4 regions of the Pseudoalteromonas phenolica genome follow, and region 3 is predicted to be linked to each of the others. Evidence: predicted binding sites of a transcription regulator. Region 3 holds the regulator's gene; each other region holds the start of a gene.
What was found. The regulator sigma-54, encoded in region 3, starts transcription at its own class of promoters, with help from an activator protein. The targets are predictions, from matches to a motif close to GTTGGCACGNNNNTNGNNT.
Positions count from the first base shown of each region.

Region 1: flgB (flagellar basal body rod protein FlgB) is a predicted target of sigma-54. The motif match lies at 1,289-1,307, and genes of this name have one in related genera.
Region 2: PP2015_RS04555 (flagellar assembly protein T N-terminal domain-containing protein) is a predicted target of sigma-54. The motif match lies at 3,397-3,415, and genes of this name have one in related genera.
Region 4: PP2015_RS14025 (P-II family nitrogen regulator) is a predicted target of sigma-54. The motif match lies at 4,377-4,395, and genes of this name have one in related genera.

Region 1 is NZ_CP013187.1:1,028,840-1,034,403, forward strand. Features, by position in the region: gene PP2015_RS04580 (chemotaxis protein CheV) at 1-324, shown strand, start outside; gene PP2015_RS04585 (CheR family methyltransferase) at 342-1,175, shown strand; gene flgB (flagellar basal body rod protein FlgB) at 1,342-1,752, shown strand; gene flgC (flagellar basal body rod protein FlgC) at 1,755-2,189, shown strand; gene PP2015_RS04600 (flagellar hook assembly protein FlgD) at 2,204-2,887, shown strand; gene flgE (flagellar hook protein FlgE) at 2,930-4,273, shown strand; gene PP2015_RS04610 (flagellar basal body rod protein FlgF) at 4,396-5,160, shown strand; gene flgG (flagellar basal-body rod protein FlgG) at 5,178-5,564, shown strand, end outside.
Region 2 is NZ_CP013187.1:1,022,604-1,028,167, forward strand. Features, by position in the region: gene PP2015_RS04510 (TIGR03503 family protein) at 1-392, shown strand, start outside; tRNA gene PP2015_RS04515 (tRNA-Asp) at 491-567, shown strand; tRNA gene PP2015_RS04520 (tRNA-Asp) at 595-671, shown strand; tRNA gene PP2015_RS04525 (tRNA-Asp) at 710-786, shown strand; tRNA gene PP2015_RS04530 (tRNA-Asp) at 811-887, shown strand; tRNA gene PP2015_RS04535 (tRNA-Asp) at 914-990, shown strand; tRNA gene PP2015_RS04540 (tRNA-Asp) at 1,020-1,096, shown strand; tRNA gene PP2015_RS04545 (tRNA-Asp) at 1,147-1,223, shown strand; gene PP2015_RS04550 (glutathione peroxidase) at 1,314-2,039, opposite strand; gene PP2015_RS04555 (flagellar assembly protein T N-terminal domain-containing protein) at 2,171-3,358, opposite strand; gene PP2015_RS04560 (LPP20 family lipoprotein) at 3,471-3,938, shown strand; gene flgN (flagellar export chaperone FlgN) at 3,968-4,396, opposite strand; gene flgM (flagellar biosynthesis anti-sigma factor FlgM) at 4,389-4,712, opposite strand; gene flgA (flagellar basal body P-ring formation chaperone FlgA) at 4,780-5,487, opposite strand.
Region 3 is NZ_CP013187.1:328,332-333,895, forward strand. Features, by position in the region: gene mgtE (magnesium transporter) at 1-198, opposite strand, end outside; gene PP2015_RS01525 (HPr family phosphocarrier protein) at 317-592, opposite strand; gene rapZ (RNase adapter RapZ) at 594-1,442, opposite strand; gene ptsN (PTS IIA-like nitrogen regulatory protein PtsN) at 1,460-1,912, opposite strand; gene hpf (ribosome hibernation promoting factor) at 1,915-2,202, opposite strand; gene PP2015_RS01545 (RNA polymerase factor sigma-54) at 2,231-3,751, opposite strand; gene lptB (LPS export ABC transporter ATP-binding protein) at 3,799-4,524, opposite strand; gene lptA (lipopolysaccharide transport periplasmic protein LptA) at 4,527-5,051, opposite strand; gene lptC (LPS export ABC transporter periplasmic protein LptC) at 5,041-5,564, opposite strand, start outside.
Region 4 is NZ_CP013187.1:3,137,967-3,143,530, reverse strand. Features, by position in the region: gene serA (phosphoglycerate dehydrogenase) at 1-632, opposite strand, end outside; gene rpiA (ribose-5-phosphate isomerase RpiA) at 642-1,298, opposite strand; gene PP2015_RS14040 (5-formyltetrahydrofolate cyclo-ligase) at 1,391-1,996, opposite strand; gene PP2015_RS14035 (hypothetical protein) at 1,998-2,537, opposite strand; gene PP2015_RS14030 (S10 family peptidase) at 2,655-4,160, opposite strand; gene PP2015_RS14025 (P-II family nitrogen regulator) at 4,439-4,777, shown strand; gene PP2015_RS14020 (ammonium transporter) at 4,789-5,564, shown strand, end outside.

The sequences.
Region 1 (5,564 bases), 700 kb from region 3:
GTGCAAACTGAGCTTGCCAAAAATGGTAAAGAAGCCTTGATTAGGCTAAAAGAAATTGCTGAAGTAGATTGTCAAAATGACATCACAGAGCGTGTTGGTTTGCTTATTTCAGATGTAGAAATGCCTGAAATGGATGGCTATACATTAACTGCTGAAATTAAGGCAGATCCTAAATTAGCTCCTTTACATGTAATTTTGCACACTTCTCTAAGTGGTGTATTTAATCAGGCCATGATTGAGAAAGTAGGCGCTGATGATTTTATTGCAAAGTTTAACCCTGATGAATTAGCAACAGCGGTTAAAAAATGGGTTCATTGTGATTAGATAACGGCGGTAGTATCTTGGAAAATAAAAACCTTCAACAAGGCGAATATGACCAGTTTAGAACTTTCTTAGAGCAGCAGTGCGGTATTGTTCTAGGAGACAATAAGCTTTACTTGGTTAAAAGCCGTTTAGCTCCGTTGATGGCTCGGTTTGGAGTTGATTCTTTATCTGCACTTGTTGCTAAGACTTTGAGTCCTCATGAACGACAACTTAGAGCAGCTGTTGTTGATGCAATGACAACAAATGAAACTCTCTGGTTTAGAGATACATATCCATTTGAGTTGTTGAAAAGTAAAATATACCCTGAATTGAAAGATACCCGAAGAGGGCTGAAAATTTGGTCAGCGGCAAGCTCTTCAGGGCAAGAGCCATACTCTATTGCAATGGCGACTTCTGAGTACCAATCTCAAAACCCTGGTGCAATGAAGATGGGGGTGCAAATTGTTGGCACAGACATATCAAATACGATGCTTGATATGTGTAAAAACGCTGAGTATGACTCTTTGGCTTTAGCAAGGGGTTTATCTGTTGAGCGTCGTCAGAAGTTTTTTCAAGACAGTGGCAACGGTATGGCTAGGGTCGTTGACCCAATTAAAAGAATGGTTAACTTTAGACACCTTAACTTACTAGATTCCTATTCGCTTATGGGTAAATTTGACGTTATTTTTTGTCGTAATGTATTAATTTACTTTTCTCCAGAGGTGAAAGCAAAGATAATCTCGCAGTTTGCGCAAGCGCTAAACCCAAGAGGGTATCTATTCTTAGGGGCGTCTGAATCCATGGCGGGTCTTAGTGATGAGTTCGAAATGATCCGATGTAACCCCGGCATTATATACCGCAAAAAAACGTAATATTTTTTAAGCGGCAAACCTATTTGCCGCTTTTTCACTTCTTCTTTTAAGTCCTAAAAAAACCATTTTCTTCGCTTTAACTAAAACAAGCCTTTGAAATTTAAAGACTTTATTTTGGCCTACTTATTGCTTTGTCTTTGTAGAGTCAAATTTTTGGAGTCGTGTCATGGCAATTAGTTTTGATAAAGCACTTGGCGTTCATCAACATACTATGTTGATACGTTCACAACGTGCAGAGATGTTAGCAAGCAATATAGCTAACGCAGACACACCAGGTTACAAAGCGAAAGATATCGACTTTGCACAGGCATTTAAAGCGGCAAAATCTTCTCAGCAACGTGGCAATATGATGCAAAGAACGGATAGCAAGCACCTACATGGTGGTAGTCAGCTTAATAACAGTGTTGAGTTATTTCGCAATCCAAATCAAGCAGATACAGGTGATGGTAACTCCGTAGATATACAGGTGGAACGAAACTTGTATGTACAAAACGCATTAGAGTATCAGGCAAGTTTGCAATTTTTAACTGGCAAGTTTAAAGGGCTAAAAAAAGCCCTTGGTAGTCAAGGAGCATAATCATGAGCTTATATAATGTATTTGATATAGCAGGCTCGGGCATGAGTGCTCAGAATATTCGACTGAATACCACTGCGAGTAATATTTCAAACGCCAACAGTATCAGTTCTAGCCAAGATAAAGTTTATCGAGCGCGACATCCTGTATTTGCAGCGGAACTGACTAAAGCGTCTGAAGCACATGATCCTAGTCAGCTTAATGCATCGGTAGGAGTAAAAGTGTTAGGCATAGTAGAGAGTGATAAGCCATTACAGGTTGAGTACAACCCAAATCACCCTAGTGCTGACAAAGACGGGTACATCTATAAACCAAATGTGAATGTAGTAGAAGAAATGGCAAACATGATCTCTGCTTCACGTTCGTACCAAACCAATGTCCAAGTAGCTGATGCAGCCAAGCAAATGCTCAGCAAAACTTTATTACTTGGTCAGCGCTAGTGGGAGTATAGCCGATGAGTAACGATATTAATGCCGCATCTTCATATATGGATTCGTTACGTTGGTCTGAGCAAAATAAAACAACGCAGAGCGATAAGAAAAACGACGCATTGACGCAAGAGGATTTCTTTTCGTTACTTACTCAGCAATTGTCTTATCAAGACCCGAGTAAACCTGCTGATAATGACCAAATGATTTCGCAGATGACGAATTTTACGATGGCTGAGGGTATCTCAGGCTTGAACGAAAAATTTGACATGTTGTCAGCGTCCATGACCTCGAATTCTGCATTACAAGCGTCTACTTTAGTCGGCAAAAAAGCCCTTTTAGAGTCTGATTCAATAGACTTTGGTGATGACCAATTAGCGAAAGGCTCGATTATTGCGCAAAGTCCCGTAGAAAAGTTAACAGTCAGTATTTATGACGATTCGGGACAGCTTGTTCGACAAATAGACATGGGTGCACAAGCCGCTGGAGCCATCCGGTTCGAGTGGGATGGTAAAAACGGTGATGGTGAAACCATGCCTGCAGGAAATTACGAAATAAAAGCCGAAGGTAGCTTGAATGGCGAATATACAAGCCTACCTATGGCGACATTTAAAAATATTGACAGTGTTAACGTAAATGGTGCGAATGGCATCATAGTAAACACAAGTGCTGGCGCAGTGAAATTGTCAGACGTCGCTGAAATAGCATAGATTTTAAGTACTTAAGTAAATTTAAGTGAAAGAGGTGAAAACATGAGTTTCAATATTGCATTAACAGGATTGGCTGCGGCACAAAAAGACTTAGATGTCACAGCAAATAACATTGCTAACGTTAACACGACGGGTTTCAAAGAGTCTCGTGCAGAATTTGCAGATGTATATGCATCGTCTGTATTTAGCTCTGGTAAAACTAAAAATGGCGACGGTGCTCAAACGACCATGGTTGCTCAGCAGTTCCACCAAGGCTCGCTTAAATTTACGCAAAATTCTTTAGATTTAGCAATCACGGGTGAAGGTTATTTTGCGATGAGTGAAGACATTGCTTCGCAAGACTATACCTATACGCGTGCAGGTGCGTTTAAGCTTAATAAAGATAACTTCGTAACAGATGCCGCAGGTAATTACCTACAAGGCTTTCCCGTTGACCCAGGCACAGGTAATACAACATCACTGAGCCTGAGTACTGCTTCTCCAATTCAAATTCCTGACGCATCTGGTTCGCCTCGTCACACGTCAAACATTTATAGTTCAATGAACTTAGACTCGAGAGCAAGCGCACCATCAACTACAACGTTTGATCCAGGTGACAGCACAAGTTATAACTCATCAACATCAACGACCATTTATGATTCGTTAGGTGAGCCACATGTTGTACAGTTCTTCTTTGTAAAACAAGACCCTGCTGTTGCAAATAACTCTTGGCAAGTGTATGCAACAATGGATGAAATCCCCATTGATATCAATGGTGGTGAAACATCTACAGGTGCACATACACCAATCGACACACTGCAATTTACAGCGGCAGGTTTACCAGATGTAACAGCCCCAGAGACAACATTCCCTGATATTAATATTGCATCGAGTGGATCCACAGGTCTGTCACTTCGACTAACAAATGGTGCCCAGTTCCCAAATGATATTACAGTGAACTGGAGTGATGAGGGTAACACCGCAAATAAGTTACCGACACAGTATGCAAGCCGATTTGAAGTTAAAGCGTTAGAGCAAGATGGTGCAACAGTAGGTCGATTAGCAGGTATTGATATTGGTACAGATGGTAAAGTGGTTGCATCATATTCAAATGGTGATACCTCTTTCCTTGGTCAAGTTGCCATGGTTCGTTTCTCAAACTCACAAGGTTTGTCTCAGGTTGGTGGTACAGCTTGGAAGAAGAGTTTAACCTCTGGTGAACCAATCGCAGGTGAACCAGGCTCAGGTACATTAGGTACAATTAACTCATCCGCTTTAGAGCAATCAAACGTTAACCTTACAAATGAGTTAGTAGATTTGATTAGTGCTCAACGTAACTTCCAGGCTAACTCTCGTGCCTTAGAAGTTAACTCGACACTACAACAGAACATTCTACAGATCCGATAATCACTTAACCCCTCTTTCATCAAGGCCGCAACAGCGGCCTTTCTTTTCTTTTTTAAATGTCAAAATTAGGTTGGCACTTTTATTGCTTTATTAGGTTTAAGATTAATTTTTAGGCCAATGTAATGGATAAAATGCTGTATATCGCAATGTCGGGCGCCAAACAAAGTTTGCGCGGTGTGGCATTAAAAGCGAATAACCTAGCCAATGCCAATACCACAGGCTTTAAAGCTGACTTTGCTCAAGCACGTTCAATGCAAGCGTTTGGGGAAGGTTTACCAACACGAGTGTTTGCAATGCAAGAGCGCCCAGGCACCAATATGACTATGGGGGCTGTTGTTGAAACAGGCAGAGACCTAGACATAGCGGTAGACCAGAAGTCTTGGATCAGTGTGCTAGATGCTTCTGGTGAAGAAGCGTACACCAAAGTTGGTACCTTAAATATCAAAACGGATGGGTCATTAGTAACAAGCCATGGCCGTCAAGTAATTGGCGAAGGTGGTCCAATAATTTTACCTGTACCGGTTGATAAGGTTGTGTTCAGTGACGACGGTTCTATCCAAGTCCGTCCTCAGGGCGCACCAGCGAATTTTTTAGAAGTGGTTGATAGGCTTAAAATTATCGAGGCTGACAATAGTAAACTGCAAAAAGGCAATGATGGCTTATTTCGTCCTAAAGAAGAGGCATTAGAAGATGGCTTTTGTGGTTTCTGCGATATATCCCCTACAGCTCGAGTAATGAGTGGCATGTTGGAGATGTCTAATGTCAACCCTGTGCATGAAATGACAGACATGATTAACCATCAACGTCAATTTGAAATGCAAATGAAGTTAATGAAAAAAGCAGAAGAGATGGATGAAAAGCATGTCACTCTTCTTCGTATAGTATGATGAGTGAGGTATAAGTTATGAACCCAGCATTATGGATCAGTAAAACAGGCCTAGATGCCCAGCAAACTGATATTTCGGTTATCTCGAATAACCTCGCCAACGCCAGTACCGTTGGTTACAAAAAGAGCCGCGCGATTTTTGAAGATCTGCTTTATCAAAATATCAATCAGCCGGGTGGCCGTTCTTCACAAGATACTGAACTGCCGTCAGGCTTGATGTTAGGTGCAGGTGCAAAAGTAGTTGCTAACCAAAAGAACTTTTCTCAAGGTAATATGCAAAGCACCGAAAATTCACTGGATTGGATGATTCAAGGTCCTGGCTTCTTCGAAATTCAAATGCCAGATGGCACTGTTGCTTACTCCCGTAATGGTCAATTTACTACAGATGAAAATGGCCGAATTGTT
Region 2 (5,564 bases), 690 kb from region 3:
AAAATATCAATGGGCGAGAGTTTATGGCTAAATTGCCCATGTATAATTTTGAGATTGAAAGACCCATAGAAAAGGTGCCCGAGTTACAAGCACCAAAAATTAACCCTTTACTCGCTAAATTACCGCCACCGGAGCCTGAACCAACATTAAGTACCGGTACGCTAGTTAGTATTATCGTATTGGGTAATATTTTTATCATGTTAATCGGTTGGTTAGTGATCCGAATCTTTGTACAGAAGAAGCCAATTAAGCTAAAAATTAAACTACCTTCATTTAAGAAAAAGCAATCTTCACAAGAAGCTGAAGGTAGTGAAGTGATCTCAAATGAAACGAATGGTTCAAAAAATAACAAATCAGGTGATATTTTGAACCTTTCTATGGATGGAGACTAAAAAAGACAGTTTTTTTAAAAAAAACAGTTGACTCTAAACAGGTCGATTCGTATTATTCACGCCGCTGTCAGGGAGCAACCTGACAACAAGAATAAAGCGGAGTGGTAGTTCAGTTGGTTAGAATACCGGCCTGTCACGCCGGGGGTCGCGGGTTCGAGTCCCGTCCACTCCGCCAATTATTCTAAAATTTGTAAGTCGCGCTGGAGTGGTAGTTCAGTTGGTTAGAATACCGGCCTGTCACGCCGGGGGTCGCGGGTTCGAGTCCCGTCCACTCCGCCAATCTTACAAAATGCCTTTAGGCGCCCTTTCCTAAGTGTGGAGTGGTAGTTCAGTTGGTTAGAATACCGGCCTGTCACGCCGGGGGTCGCGGGTTCGAGTCCCGTCCACTCCGCCAATTAGGAAAAGATTAAAGCTCAGTGGAGTGGTAGTTCAGTTGGTTAGAATACCGGCCTGTCACGCCGGGGGTCGCGGGTTCGAGTCCCGTCCACTCCGCCAACGTTTTAATCAAAATATTTGCTCGTGGAGTGGTAGTTCAGTTGGTTAGAATACCGGCCTGTCACGCCGGGGGTCGCGGGTTCGAGTCCCGTCCACTCCGCCAATGCAAATAATACAAAAAGATATCTCTGCGGAGTGGTAGTTCAGTTGGTTAGAATACCGGCCTGTCACGCCGGGGGTCGCGGGTTCGAGTCCCGTCCACTCCGCCATTAGATATCAAGAGTCAATCAGAACAGGCTCTATAAATACCCACCACTGCGGAGTGGTAGTTCAGTTGGTTAGAATACCGGCCTGTCACGCCGGGGGTCGCGGGTTCGAGTCCCGTCCACTCCGCCATCCACTTCTCAGAATGTATCTTATTACCAAACGTTTTTAAGCATTTTTCCAGTAAAATAACTTCCTTGTTATCTTAGATATACTTATAAATCAGAAGTGCGACAGAATGGCTTCTGAGTCACCAATATACTTTCCTGCTATAAATGCTTGTGGCACAGTTTCTTTGCCTGAAATCGCTTTTAAGCTCGTTAAGCTAGCATCGCGGCCTAGAACAATTTCTTCAAACTGTATGCCTTTGCTCACAAGATGTGCTTTAGCTTTCTCACAATAACTACACCCCGGTTTGGTAAATAGGCTAACTGGCTGAGGCTTCTGACATTCGGGATTAATGTAATCAAGCATTGTATCAGCATCAGACACTTCGAAGGGGTCGCCAGGTACATCAGGCTCGATAAACATTTTATCTATGATGCCGTCCTTCACTAGCATTGAGTAACGCCAACTGCGTTTACCAAAGCCTAAATCAGCTTTATCGACAAGCATACTCATACCCGCAGTAAACTCTCCGTTGCCATCTGGGAGTAGAGTAATATTATCCGCTTCTTGATCTTGTGCCCATGCGTTCATGACAAATGTATCGTTCACAGATAAACAAATAATGTCATCCACTCCATTTGCTTTGAATGCGCCTGCAAGCTCGTTGTAACGCGGTAAGTGTGTCGATGAACAGGTTGGGGTAAATGCACCAGGCAAAGAAAATACAACGACAGTTTTACCTTTGAAAAGTTGTTCTGTAGTGACAGTCTGCCACTCATTACCAACTCTTACAGGAAATGAAACTGAGGGTATAGTCTGTCCTTCACGATTTTCTAGCATATTGTTTTCCTCATAGTTGAATGTGTTTATTATCTATAAAGTCTATTTAGATTAAAGTAATTAAAACAAATAAGGGCAATCTAAAAACTAGATTGCCCTTATTTTGTAGTCTGATTTACGAGTTTATGCAGCTACTCTAAAGTAAATAACTCTGGCTCTTTTACAACCACTTTAATAACATCATTAAGCTGTATATTGCTTAAAGGCCTAGCGCTTATGTTTCTTGCAATAGCGCTCTGAGCATTCACTTGCTCTACCACAACCTGCTCAATGGTTTGGATATGATGTGCGAATTGCATACCGTTAGCTGCAGTCAAGTTACTTCTATGAAGTATAGAGAGGAGTTGTCCTGATTCAAGGCCATGACTCTTTCCTAAATTAATTACTACTCTATCTGAGTCTATCATTAATATTTTTCCGCTAGTTGTGAGACAGCTTACGGCAGAGTCTAAATCTTGGCTAACCTTATTGAAGATAGTTTGAATTTTTTGACCATAATCGGTTCGCCAAAACTCTTCACTATTTACATTCACAATCTTAGTTTTTTTATGTGGCCAAATACCCTCGGCACTATAATGCTGCGACCAGACTTGATCGTTTGTCTGTGAGTCAAATAGCGCAAAGTCAATTTTAAAGTTACGCATATAGGCTTCTCTTTCCCAAAATGCATAATCATTGTTCATTTTTCTTCCTTGAGAAATATCAGTGATTTGACTTAGTAAAACATATTGGCTGTTACTATTTCGACTTAGTGTATCTATTAAATGTGAGTTGTAGTCGAATTGTTGAGCAAAAAAAGCCCTAACATCTAATTTGCGGTCAATGTACGGGATCATCTTAACACCCGTATTACGTTCATTTAATGTATTGAATAAGCGTTGTGAGCTGGCTTCTGGCATGTCAAAAATTTGACCTAGTCGGGCTTGCTCTGGATGTGTTAACTGACTTTGGGTGATGGTTATTTGTTTATTAAACTTTGACTCAACGCATTGTGATTGCTGAGGAATAATGTCCAGATGCAGGGTAACTGAATATTGTTCCCCTTGCTGTTGCTCATTGATTAAGTTCACATGCTGTATCTGGCCATGAGTTTTAATTTTCAGCTCATCTTGCTCGAGTACGCCGTCGGCAACGGTTTGTACACTAGATACCGTTGCGCCAGAGAATATTAAAGCCTGTGTGATGGCATCTTTAACAGCCATTTGTCTTGCAGAAGTAGTGTCACCATCTACAATGCCACCATAACCGACTACTTCAAACCATTCTGCTTTGGATTGCATGCTGAAAATGATCAATGCAATTATCAGAAAATGTTTCATCTTCAAGATCTCAAGGTAATTTGCTCAATAATTTTAAATAGCAATAGGTGTACCAGCTTTGTTGGCGTAAAAAATGCATCTTGAAATTAGGTTTTAGATAGGTGCGTTTATTATGAAAACGAAAAACGTTTTTTATTCATCATTGGTGGCATGTTCAGTGTTACTTTCTGGTTGTAGTTCAGTGTTCGATAAACATATTGAGTATGCTTATGAGGAGCCCGATTATTATCCAGTCTTACGTGCAGTAGGGTACGCACCTTTGAGTAGTCAGCCTGGAGAAACTGATTCGCAAAAGATGCTGATGGCAATTAAAGTATCTAAACTTGAGGCTTATAGAGAGCTTGCAGAGCAAGTGCATGGACAAAAGCTCACTTCAACGATGACAGTTAAAGGGGCAATTGCGCAATCAGACGGATTGTCGAGTCAAGTAGGTGGGTTAATAAAAGGCGCTAAAATCGTAAAAACTTACGCCGTTGGTGATACTTACGCGACAGAATTAGAATTAGACATGAAAAAAGTGCATGAACTTTATATCAGCGCAATAAAGCCTAGGAAAGTTAAGCGCGTAATATACTACTAATAAATCTCAAATGAGTGAGTTTATAGGGGCTAGGCTTTAAGGTTTTTAACTAATTCAGAGTTTGCGCTTACAACACCACCATCTTGACCGTAAGTGATAGATGTAGGAGCTCCTATGATTATGTCTTTCAATTCTCGCACTGCAAGTTGAGCTTGATGTGCAGCTTGTGCATTCACGTCATTTTGCTTCTGACACTTCAAAAGTAAGGCATTAATGGTGCTGGTTAAAGGCTCGATTTGCTCAGTTTTAAAAATCTCTTTGCTAAAACCTGAAATTTCTTTATCGAGTTTTTGAATTGTGTTGAGTAAAGTCAGCTTTTCTCGAGCTATGTCTTTTAAGCCATCGCCTCTTTTACTGGCAAGACATTCTAACTCAGCATCTAAAATCTGGGTCAAAGTGTTTAGATGCTGAATTTGGTTTTCTAATTTATGATGACAAAGGTTTATCTGATCATCCATATACATCAAACTCGAATGCGGCAATGTTCTTAGCTAACTTTTCAGCATCTACTTGGTATTTGCCTTCGCTGATTGCTTTTTTAAGCTCTTCAACCTTTTTACTGTCAAAAGCAGGCTGCTGTTGTGCTTTTTCTTGCAAACTTTTAAGTTGCTGTGCTTGTGGTGTTAAGCTGACAGAGTCAGTAGCTGCCTTTTGAGGGGCTTTAGCTGAAATCTGAGCTTGATTAGCATCCGCTTTTTGTAATTCGGCTTTTTGTTGCTTAATATTATTAAGCGAACTGTTGGGCTGAGATTGCCCTTTTACATTATTAACCATGATAATTGACCCTAAAATTAATCATGCCTTTCTATCGGCCTTCTAGCTTATAACTTTAGCAAAAAAATTAAATATTAACCTCAACAGATTCTACATCTTTTACTCTGGCTGAGATAGTTTTTCCAGACTTCTGATTTTTAACCCTTATTTGCTCACCTATGTTTCCATCTTGTAGTGCAATACCTGTGGTTTTTATCGTTAAAGTGCGCGTTTTAGCGTAGATGGTGACATTGTCGCCCTTGCAAACCATACAAATATGGTGAAGTCCAATAGCTGTGCCGACTCTTAATACTCTTTTACTTCTACTGCCAATTAGCAACTGCTCTGTATTTAAATTACTGGCCCTTACAAAATGCTTTGGCTTGTATTCAATGCTGATTGAATCTTTGGTTAATAATTCTCCTTTATTTATTAATTGGGTTGTCACGATCACTGGGTGAAGCTCTTCAATTCTCACATGAACAAATTGAGTCCAGCCAGATAGGTCCTCACATTTTACTTGAACTGTTACTTGTCGGTTAAACGGCGCAGTCGCATTTGTAGAATATGATAAAGGTTTTTCGCAAATTCTTTCTGATAACCTAGCATCTAGTGGTAATGCTTTGATCGTTGTTTTTATATCGGGGTTGAGTTCAACCTGCAGGGTAATAAATTCTTCAGCTCCAGCTTCAAGATTGGTATTTGTATATACTTGTGCTTGACTCATATGGCTGGCTATAAAACAAGCCATTGCACAAAAAATCTCATATGATTTGGTTTTTTTTAACAAACTCATGATGTTTCGACTATGCTTATCTGGAGAAACAAGGTATAAAGATTTTGCGTGAAATACCATATTCCTTCAAGGTGCTT
Region 3 (5,564 bases):
ACCTTGGATGTCTGGGTCAACTAACTGCCATAATTGCGTACGGACTTTATGTGGGGATGACTCTAGTAGTAATGCGGTATCGCACGGTGGAGTTTCAGCCAGAATACGCCTAACCTGAACAAACTGACCATTGTTTATTGCGTGCGTTACTTGTTGTAATTGTTGCAACGTATAGTCTTGTTCTAAGGCTTCTGGCATAGGCAATCCATTTATTGAGTGGTGTGCACCGAGAATAAAGGTTTAGGCAGTTACTATGAATGCCTAAAAAGAGTACCTTAAGTTTAACGTAATTTTTGCAGAGTTACCAAGTGCTTGGTTATTCATCTTCATGAAATTTTTGTGCTATTAACTCACCAATGGCGGTCAGTGCGGGCTCGGCATCAGGGCCTTCGCAGCAAACTCGGAGTTGCTTGCCATGACTACTTTCAAGCATGAGTAGAGCAAGGACACTGTCACCAGGGGCTTCTTTATCATCTTGATATAGCGTGATTTGCGCATCAAATTGCAGGGCTAACTGCGCAAGTACTGTGGCAGCACGTGCGTGCAAACCACATTTATTCTGAATTAAAAATGTATCTTCTACTTTGACCATATTAGTCTGCGTCTTGCTCACGGTGACGAATTTGCACATTGTTATGCGTTTTGGCAAAGCTTTCACCAATGGTTTGTGCAAGGTAAACAGAGCGGTGTTGGCCGCCTGTACAACCAATTGCAATGGTTAAGTAACTGCGGTTATTGCGCTCTAAGTGAGGTAGCCAAGTCTGCACAAAGGTTTGTATCTGCCAAGTGAACTTCTGCACTATGCTATGGCTTGCTAGATAATCTTTAACTGGTTGATCTAACCCAGTAAGTGGTTTTAGTTCTGGTTCCCAATGCGGGTTTGGCAGAAAACGTGCATCAAATACATAATCGGCTTGTTTAGGGATGCCATGTTTAAAACCAAAAGATAAGAAAGTAATGATGAGCTGCTTATCTTTTTTACCAAGAATTTGTTCTCGAATAGTTTCTGCAAGCTGATGAACACTTAAATCAGTGGTATCAAGCAGAACGTCTGCGCGTGTAATTAATACATCGAGTAATTTCTTTTCTTCTTTAATCGCTAAATCAAGCGGTAAATTATTTAAAGAAAGTGGGTGTAATCGACGCGTTTCTGAAAAGCGTTTAATCAGTGCCTGATCATCACTGTCTAAATAGAAAAGTGTTGGGTTTGCAAAGCCGGGTAAGTATTCAAGAATGTCATTAAATTCTTGTTGCTCTTTTGGCAGGTTTCGCACATCAATACTGACAGCTATTTTGTCGTAGTTATCAGAGACACTTCTGACCAAAGAAGGGAGGAGGTTAACGGGAATGTTATCAACACAATAATATCCTAGGTCTTCCAATACCCTTAAGGCTACTGATTTACCTGACCCTGAGCGACCACTAATGATGATCAGTTCCATGGATTCCTCTCTATTTATTAATCTTGAAGCGCAATAAGTTGATAGAGTGCGTCATCGTCTTGTGCATGACGAAGTTGTTTACAAAACTCTTTATTGTTTAGTTTATCAGCAATTGCAGCTAAGGTCTTTAGATGTTCTGCATTATTACCTTCAGGTACAAGTAGTGCCAACAAAATATCGACAGGTCTATTGTCTATTGCGTCAAAATCAATTCCATTTTGGTTGGTCACTAAGATGGCAAAGATAGAGTCTATTCCTGCAAGTCGGCCATGAGGGATCGCTATACCCTTACCTATGCCCGTACTGCCTAATTTTTCTCGAGTCAGGAAGGCATCAAGGATTTCGTGAGCATTGTGTTCAGGAAGGTGCTGGCTCGCTAATTCACTAATGTACTCTAGCGCACGTTTTTTGCTATTAAAAAGGACCGCAGCTTTACTGCAGTCCTTGTTGATAATCGAGCTAAGTTTCATGGTTAGTGTCGAGTTAATTTCTCTTTATGTTTGATAACTTGGCGATCGAGTTTATCAACGAGTTTATCAATGGCTGCATACATATCTGAATGTTCATCTGAAGCGAAAATTTCAGCTCCATTTAAATGAACAGTGGCTTCGGCTTTTTGTACCAGCTTCTCAACATCTAAGATCACATGAACGTTGTTTATGTGATCAAAATGCCTTTCTAGCTTTGCAAACTTCGTGTTTACATAGTCTCTTAATGAATCTGTAATTTCTACGTGACGACCAGTTAAATTTAGTTGCATAAGCATTTTCCTTCTCTTGGTTTACGTCTTAAATCAGACTTTTACGCTGATTTGACGGTGGAATAGAGAGTGACTCGCGGTATTTTGCAATTGTACGACGTGCCACTTTGATTCCCTGTTCTGCCAATATATCTGCAATCTTGCTGTCGCTCAATGGCTTAGCAGTGTTTTCTGCAGCAATTAGCTTCTTGATCAATGCCCTAATCGCAGTGGATGAGCATTCACCTCCGTTTTCAGTGCTTACGTGACTTGAGAAGAAGTACTTCAACTCAAAAATGCCACGGGGTGTATGCATGTACTTCTGAGTGGTGACACGAGAAATGGTAGACTCGTGCATCTCGACCATCTCAGCAACATCATTTAAAACCATAGGCTTCATTGCCTCTGGTCCATGTTCAAAGAATGCCTGTTGTTGTTGCACAATGCAATTAGTAACTTTCATTAAAGTGTCATTACGACTTTCTAAACTCTTGATGAACCATTTGGCTTCTTGCAAGTGAGAACGTATGAACTGGCTGTCTGAGCTTGATTTAACTGAACGAGACATTGCCGCGTAATGATCGTTAACTCTTATTTTAGGCATGCATTCAGGGTTTAGTTCGACAATCCAACGGCCTTTCACTTTTTTCACTGACACATCAGGAATAACGTACTCAGATTCTTCACGGATAATACTGGCGGCAGGCTTAGGGTTAAGACTATGAATAAGCGTCATCACTTCTTTTAACTCAGGCTCTTTGAGCTTGGTCTTTTTCATGATGGTGCGGTAATCACGGCTAGCGAGTAAATCAATATGTTCGCTTAACACCATTTTTGTTTCAGCAATGAAAGGCGTATCTGCATCAAACTGATTGAGTTGAATACATAAGCATTCTTGTAAAGAGCGAGCCGCAATGCCTACAGGGTCAAATAGTTGAATGCGTTTTAATACAGCCTCAACTTCATCGAGTTCGATTAACTCTTCATCATTGCCTTCATTAATACTTTCGAGAAGCTCTTCAGTGCTGATAGTCAGTAGGCCTGCATCATCAACTGCTTCTACGATGGCAACGGCGATGGCTTTATCTGTAGGGCTAAACGGGGTGAGCTCTAATTGCCACATCAGGTATTCATGCAGTGTTTCAGTGGTTTCACCCTGATAAATGGTTTCGTCTTCAGGCATTGGACCACTGCTGGAGCTTGGAGCAGCGCTCATGTATTCGTCCCAAGTCACATCCATGGCTAGATCGTCACTGACCGTTTCTTTGCTAAGTGCTGCATCACTATCAAGCTCGTAATCGCTGGTCGGCTCCTCACCGTGACCATCATCAGCAGAATTAGAAAGTTGCTCGCCAGAGTCAGTATCTTTGGCTGCTTTGTCTGAATCATTGTCATCAGCACTTGGTTCTAGTTCTGATTCATCAACTTCAAGTAAAGGGTTGCTATCCAGCGCTTCTTGGATCTCTTGTTGCAGATCTAATGTGCTCAATTGCAGTAAGCGAATTGCTTGCTGCAATTGTGGTGTCATGGTTAGTTGCTGCCCCATGCGCAGCTGTAGCGATTGCCTCATGTATTTCTAACAATCCTTTTTGTTATTTGGATAATGTCTTGCATTAACTATAGACGGAATTGTTCACCTAGGTAGACGTCTCTAACGGTTTGATCAGCTAAAACTGATTCAGGTGTACCTGACGCGATTAATTCACCATGTGAAACAATATAAGCTTTCTCACAAACATCAAGAGTTTCTCTTACGTTGTGATCTGTAATGAGTACGCCAATGCCGCGATTTTTTAAATGCTCAACAATTTTCTTTATATCTAACACTGAAATTGGATCAACGCCAGCAAAAGGCTCATCTAAGAGGATAAATTTAGGGTTAGCGGCTAAAGCGCGAGCAATTTCTACTCGTCGACGCTCACCGCCAGATAAAGCCATGCCCTGACTGTCCCTAATATGCTGAATGTTAAACTCATCAAGTAGGTCGTCTAAAGTTTGCTCTCTTTGGATTTTGTTGAGGTCTTTACGTGTTTCTAAAATAGCCATTAAATTTTGATACACGGTCAATTTTCTAAAAATGGAAGATTCCTGAGGAAGATAACCAATACCCATACGTGCTCTACTGTGCATAGGTAGTAAAGTGATATCTTCATCATCTATGGTGACTTTACCTTTGTCACTTGGAACAAGACCGACAATCATATAAAAGCTGGTGGTTTTACCTGCCCCATTAGGACCAAGTAGACCAACAATGCTTCCTGCTTCTACACTCAGGCTCACATTTTTCACCACTTGGCGACCCTTATAGCTTTTAGCTAAGGCCGTAGCTGTTAACACACTCATGATCATTGACCTTGTTCAGGGTTAGATTTTGGAGACTTTTTCTCGGGCACAAGAATCGTGTGCACTCGTTGTTGGTTTTGCTCGTTTCGCTCGGCACTGATCAATTGTTTTTCGATGTCATAAATAATCGCTTCAGCCTTGATAACCTGACCTGCTTGATTTATTTCGGCCTTGCCTTTGATAGTAAGCAGTCTATTTGCAACGTCATATCTTACTTCTTCAGCGCTAGCACTTAACAAAGTACCATCGGCTTGCTTTTCAATAAACCGTGCGGGTTTACCTGTCGCGACTAAAAGCTGTTTGTTTTCACCTAGTTCTTCACGTTGATGAACTTCAAGTCGATCGGCGTAAATTTCACGATTGCCATGAATTATTTCAACATTTTCTTCAAAGATGCCAATGTTTGTCTTTAATTGTGCTTGCTGTTTACCAGCTTTTATTGACACTTGAGACATAGATGCTTCTTCAGCATAGCTGAGGTTAGAAAAGCCGAGTAACAGAAGTGAAAGAAATAGTTTATTGGTCATAATAAATGGTTCGCGTATGGTTAATGAGCTCAATAATTTCAGTATTGAGATCTGCATTGAGGCCTTGTCCCTTAATATTTAAGTGAGGCCCAACAATTTCTACGGGTAGATCTGAGCGCATTGAACGCTGAGTAATATCTACTTGAATATGGTCTGCGCTTATTTGGCTGATCATTGCGCCTTCAGTGAGGTTAAGCGCTTTTACATCACCCTCTAATATCAGCATGTTATTTTCATATAATGTCGCTTCATTGGCAGTAAGCTGCCAATTTTGCGGCCCATTAAACAGGGTAAATGTGGGGGCGGTAAAATGACTGAACCCCAGCTGTTGATAAAGCTCCATTTTATTGGCTTCGACTAAATAATTTCGTAAGCCCGCTTCTGAATATTTGGTTTGTTTCAGATCTGTCGCTATGTAATCTGGTGTGGCGATGCTCTCTTCATCAGTGGCATCTTGTTTTTCAGGTTGATTAAAATAAGGTGACCATATCCAGTACATGGTCAGTGCAAAAA
Region 4 (5,564 bases), 1.0 Mb from region 3:
ACGTGCAAGCTTACTACATCGGCGCGCTGTAAAAGTTGCGTCAGGTTTTGAATTTGTTGTGCATTACCTAGCGTCAGTTTGTCTTCAATGTCGTAAAATTCAACTTTCATACCGATGTTTTCAGCCATAATACCAAGCTGAGTGCCGATATGACCGTAACCAATAATACCTAAAGTTTTACCACGGGCTTCATAAGAGCCAATTGCTGATTTGAACCACTCACCACGGTGAGCCATGGCGTTACGTTGCGGAATACCACGAAGTAACAAAAGAATTTCGCCTAGTACGAGCTCTGCTACCGAGCGTGTATTTGAGAATGGCGCGTTAAATACTGCTATACCACGCTCTTTAGTCGCCTGCAGGTCAACTTGGTTAGTACCAATACAGAAGCAGCCTACTGCAACCAGTTTTTCTGCTGCATCAATAACGCGTTGGTTTAAGTGAGTACGCGAGCGAATACCCACAAAGTGAACGTCTGAAATACGTTCGATGAGTTCATCTTCAGGTAAGGAAGTCTTAACATAATCAATGTTGCTATACCCATTGCGCTTTAGGGTTTCAACTGCGCTTTGGTGTACGCCCTCTAACAACAGTATTTTGATCTTTTCTTTTGCTAAAGAAACCTTACTCATGACTCATTCCTATTTTACAATTTTAGGACCTTCTGGTGTCCCTGTGATAACGATGTCAGCGCCGCGCTCTGCAAATAAGCCGTTGGTAACTACGCCGACGATTTGGTTAATTTGTTGCTCAAGCTGCTTTGCATCGTTGATCTCTAAACCGTGAACATCCAAGATCACGTTACCGTTGTCAGTGATCACGCCCTGACGGTAAACCGGATCGCCACCTAGTTTAAGCAGTTCTCTTGCCACATAACTGCGTGCCATAGGGATCACTTCAACTGGTAGTGGGAATGTACCCAAAGTTTCTACGTGTTTGGTGTTATCAACAATACAAATAAATTTATCAGCTACTGCCGCTACGATTTTTTCACGGGTTAATGCTGCGCCACCACCTTTGATCATGTCATTTTGTGCATTGATCTCATCAGCGCCGTCAACATACACGTCTAACTTAGCCACATCGTTTAACTCGTAAACTTCAATGCCTAGTGCTTTTAACTTATCAGTAGAAGCTTCTGAGCTAGATACTGCGCCTTTAATGTCATCTTTAATGCTGCCTAACGCATCAATAAAATGGTTTACCGTAGAGCCTGTGCCAACACCTACAATAGTGCCTTCTTCTACAAACTCTAGTGCAGCCCACGCCGCTGCTTTTTTCATTTCGTCTTGAGTCATTTCAGTTCCAAGGTTGTTGTCAAAAGTTGTCAACGCAAGTATACCGAAATCGTAGGCAAAGTGACGTGTTTTAAGCGTTCAACTTTGAAGTTTTACCACTGGTAAAACTTCGTCGGTGTTAAAATCTGCTCTAAAGGTACATCCCATGCTTCTATTGGTAAGCTTTCTACTTTCTGACAATCGTGGGCAAGACCAATTAACTTAGGCTTTTCACGTTGTTCAGCATAGTGCTTGGCCAATGTTCTATCGTAGTAGCCGCCGCCCATTCCAAGTCGATTACCTTGCTCATCAAATGCAACTAAGGGCATTAGCAAAATATCTAATTCTGGAAGCGGGCAAATTTGGCTGCAATTCAGCTTAGGTTCCAAGATAGCATAGCGATTCGCCACCATGGGTGAGTTTTCTTCATATTGCTGAAATAGTAATGAGGCGCCGTTAAAAGGGTGAATTATAGGTAGGTAAACTTGATGTTTTTTAACTCTAAGTGTCTGAATTAGCTTGTTTGTGTTGAGTTCTCCATCATTGCTAAGATAAAGCCCTATTTTGGCCTTTTTAGAGAGTTTTATGTGTTGAGAAAAATTAATAGTTAAGTTTTCTTCAGCTTGATTTTGAAATGATGGAGTTAGGTTTCTTCTGGCTTCGCGCACTTTTTTTCTAATTTCAGTACGCGATATTTTCTGTTCGTGAATTTTACTCATGTTACAAAGCGACTAGTTCAGGAAAAGCAAGTGCGATGGCTAATATGATCAACAGAATGATGAGTACAACACCGAGACCATATTGTACTTTTTTACTGCGCTTGGGTGGTGGATCAAGCTCAAGTTCATCAAATAGGTCGTCATCTTGCCAATCATCTTCGACTTTATTCTCTTTTACTATTTCTTGTGAAGGCAAACGCTGCTCTAATTCTTCTAGACGTTCTTCGATTCGAATAAGACTTGATGTAATGTAATCAAGGGCTTCGAGGATACGTTCATCTTTAGAATTTTGAATTGAGCTTGTGCTATTTGCACTGCTTTCAGTAGATTGCAGCTTGGCATGCAAACCGAAACTGGCCAATAACTTTACTTGTTTAAGGCATTTGGCTTTTTCGCTGGGGGCAAATAAAGATTTGCCTTGCGTGAACGCTGTGATTTTTTGCGGCGTTGTTTTAAGTTTTAAGCTGAGCTGCTCGATGGCGGCAGATTCACTCACGCTGCTATCGAAGCCGGCAAATACAACACGGTATTTGTCAGTCATGGAAACATCCTTAAATTCGCTAATGCTTTGAGTATACCCAAATTTTAAAGACATGCGAATGAAGGAGGAGCTTTATCATGGCCTTATAAGCAAGATATAAGGCCATGGAATAAGTTTTTAGTACTTAGCTGACTTGCCATTCGGTAGGGCGTTTTGAATAAATTCACGTAAGTCTTGATTCGATTGCTCTAAATCAGCACGACGTAAATACATCATATGGCCTGAGCGATAACCTTTAAAGCTTAAACGGTCACGCATTTTTGCACTTGGGTCGAGTTGCCACATCGTATATTTTGCATCGAAATAATTGGTTGCACCGTCATAGTATCCCGCTTGCACTAACACATTAAGGTAAGGGTTTTGCGCCATGGCTAAACGTAGTTGCTCACCAGTGTTGTTGTTTGTTCGATCCCATGGATGAACCGAGCCAAACATATTGTATTTAATGTCGGTTTTGTAATTTAACTCTTCACGTAGATAGTAATTAATGGCTGGCGTGAAAGAGTGCAGCCATGAGGTTAGCTCAGGCCAATAATCAGGGCGACTGCCAGCATCGCGTTTATCAATACCTAAATAACGAGAGTCTAAGCGGCCAAGTGTTTGACCTCTACCTCTTAGCAGCTCCTTCCAAAAAGCGCTGGTTGGAATGTCTAAATTGTTTTGTGCAACAAAGGTTTCTGATAAACCACTGAACTTAGCAACTTGTTTAATTGTTTGTTGTTTTTCAGCATCGCTGATAAATGCACCTTTTGCCAATGCCGGTAGATATTGGTTAATGGTGTAAGTTTCAACTTCTTCTAATACGTCTAACAAGTCTTTATTTTGTAGCTCTGGCGCTAAAGCTTTGTGGTACCAAGCTGCTGCCGCATAGTAAGGTAAGCGATTAGCTGCTTTTACAGGGCCTTGGCGTTTAATGCCAATATCAGTAGGCGATACAAGTACTACGCCATTTAAGTACATCCATTGGCTGTTTTGTAGTTCGTGAGCAAGACCTGAGACACGGGTTGTACCATAGCTTTCACCAATTAAAAATTTAGGCGATAAAAAGCGGTTGTTTCGATTTACAAAAGTGTTTAGCCATTCTGCTAGATATTTGATATCAGCATTGACACCAAAGAAACGCTTTTTCTGCTCCGCCTTGCTAGGCATTTTTCCATCTTTGTTTGGTAAAACACGCGAATAGCCAGTATTCACAGGATTTACGAAAACAATGTCGGCTACGTCTAAAACTGAGTAAGGGTTAGTTTGTACACCGTACGGCTGAACTGGATAGCCCTCGGTATCGATATTTAATGTTTTAGGGCCTGTATAGGCAATATGCATCCATACTGATGCTGAGCCGGGGCCACCATTGAATGAAATAAGCAGTGGACGTTTACTTATATCTTTAACATCCGTTTTTTTGTAATAGGTGTAATGCAAAGTGGCGATCGGATGACCTTCTTCATCCCATACTGGTTGAGTGCCAGTGGTCGCAGTGTAGTTAATTCTTTCACCCAGAATTTTAGTTTTATGCTTAGTAACAACTTGATTGTCTATGTCGATTTGGCGGCTATGTTCACTGGCATTGACCGCATGACTAATCAGCAATGCTGCACTGATGATGATGGTTTTTAATTTCATTAGTTTATGTCCTCCGAATTTAAATAATGTTCTCCTCCCACTGAATATGCAAAGTTTATGAGTCCAAATAAGGGCAAATTGAGACGGGTGTATAAATGGTCGAAATTTATGCACCAGCTCAGTTCAATGTGAATAATTACGCACTTTTTTGGTGCATTCTATTTAGTTTATATTCGGTTATTTTTTGTAACTTAATGTATTTAATTGCTTTTTAATTTTGGTATAGAGCTTGATTATTCATTGTCAATATAACGCATCACAATGTCGAAGGGGGCAATATGAAAATGATCAGCGCTATCATTAAGCCATTTAAGCTTGATGAGGTCCGAGAAGCATTATCAGAACTCGGTGTAGAAGGCATGACAGTCGTTGACGTAAAGGGATTTGGGCGTCAACGCGGTCATACTGAACTATATCGAGGGGCTGAGTACCAAGTGGATTTCATTCCTAAAATCAAAGTCGAAATCGCAACACAGAGTGAAAACGCAGAGCGAATTGTTAATAAGTTAAGTGAAGTGGCTAGAACCGGCAAAATCGGTGACGGTAAGATTTTTGTGTATGACCTAGACCAAGTAGTGCGTATTCGTACTGGTGAATTCGACGAAGAAGCGATTTAGGAGTAAGAATAATGGAAAACAGTATTATAGAACTCAAGTTCTCATTAAACACATTTTATTTTTTAATTTCTGGCGTCTTAGTAATGTGGATGGCTGCGGGCTTTGCTATGTTAGAAGCAGGCTTGGTACGCTCAAAAAATACCACTGAAATTCTCACAAAAAATATCGCGCTGTATGCCATTGCTTGTACCATGTTCTTGCTGGTGGGTTACAACATTATGTATGTAGATAATACGGCGGGTGGCATAGTGCCGAACTTTGGCGCTTTGATAGGTAGTGCTGCAGATGATGCAACTCATGCATTAGAAGCTGACTTTTTCTTCCAAGTTGTATTTGTAGCAACGGCAATGTCAATTGTATCGGGTGCTGTTGCTGAACGAATGAAGCTATGGGCTTTCTTGGCATTCACCGTTGTTTTAACCGGATTAATTTATCCAATTGAAGGTTTTTGGACTTGGGGCGGTGGCTTCTTATCTGAAATGGGTTTTGTTGACTTCGCAGGTTCAGCGATTGTACATGGTGCGGGTGCAGCAGCTGCATTAGCTGGCGTGTTATTGCTTGGTGCGCGTAGAGGGAAATACGGTAAAAATGGTGAAGTTTACCCAATCCCAGGTTCAAATATGCCACTTGCAACTTTAGGTACATTTATCTTGTGGATGGGCTGGTTTGGTTTTAACGGTGGTTCACAACTATTCATTGCAGATAAAGCAAATGCGGTTGCTGTGAGTCAAATTCTTGTGAATACCAATGCTGCGGCGGCAGCTGGTGCAATTGCTGCACTGTTAGT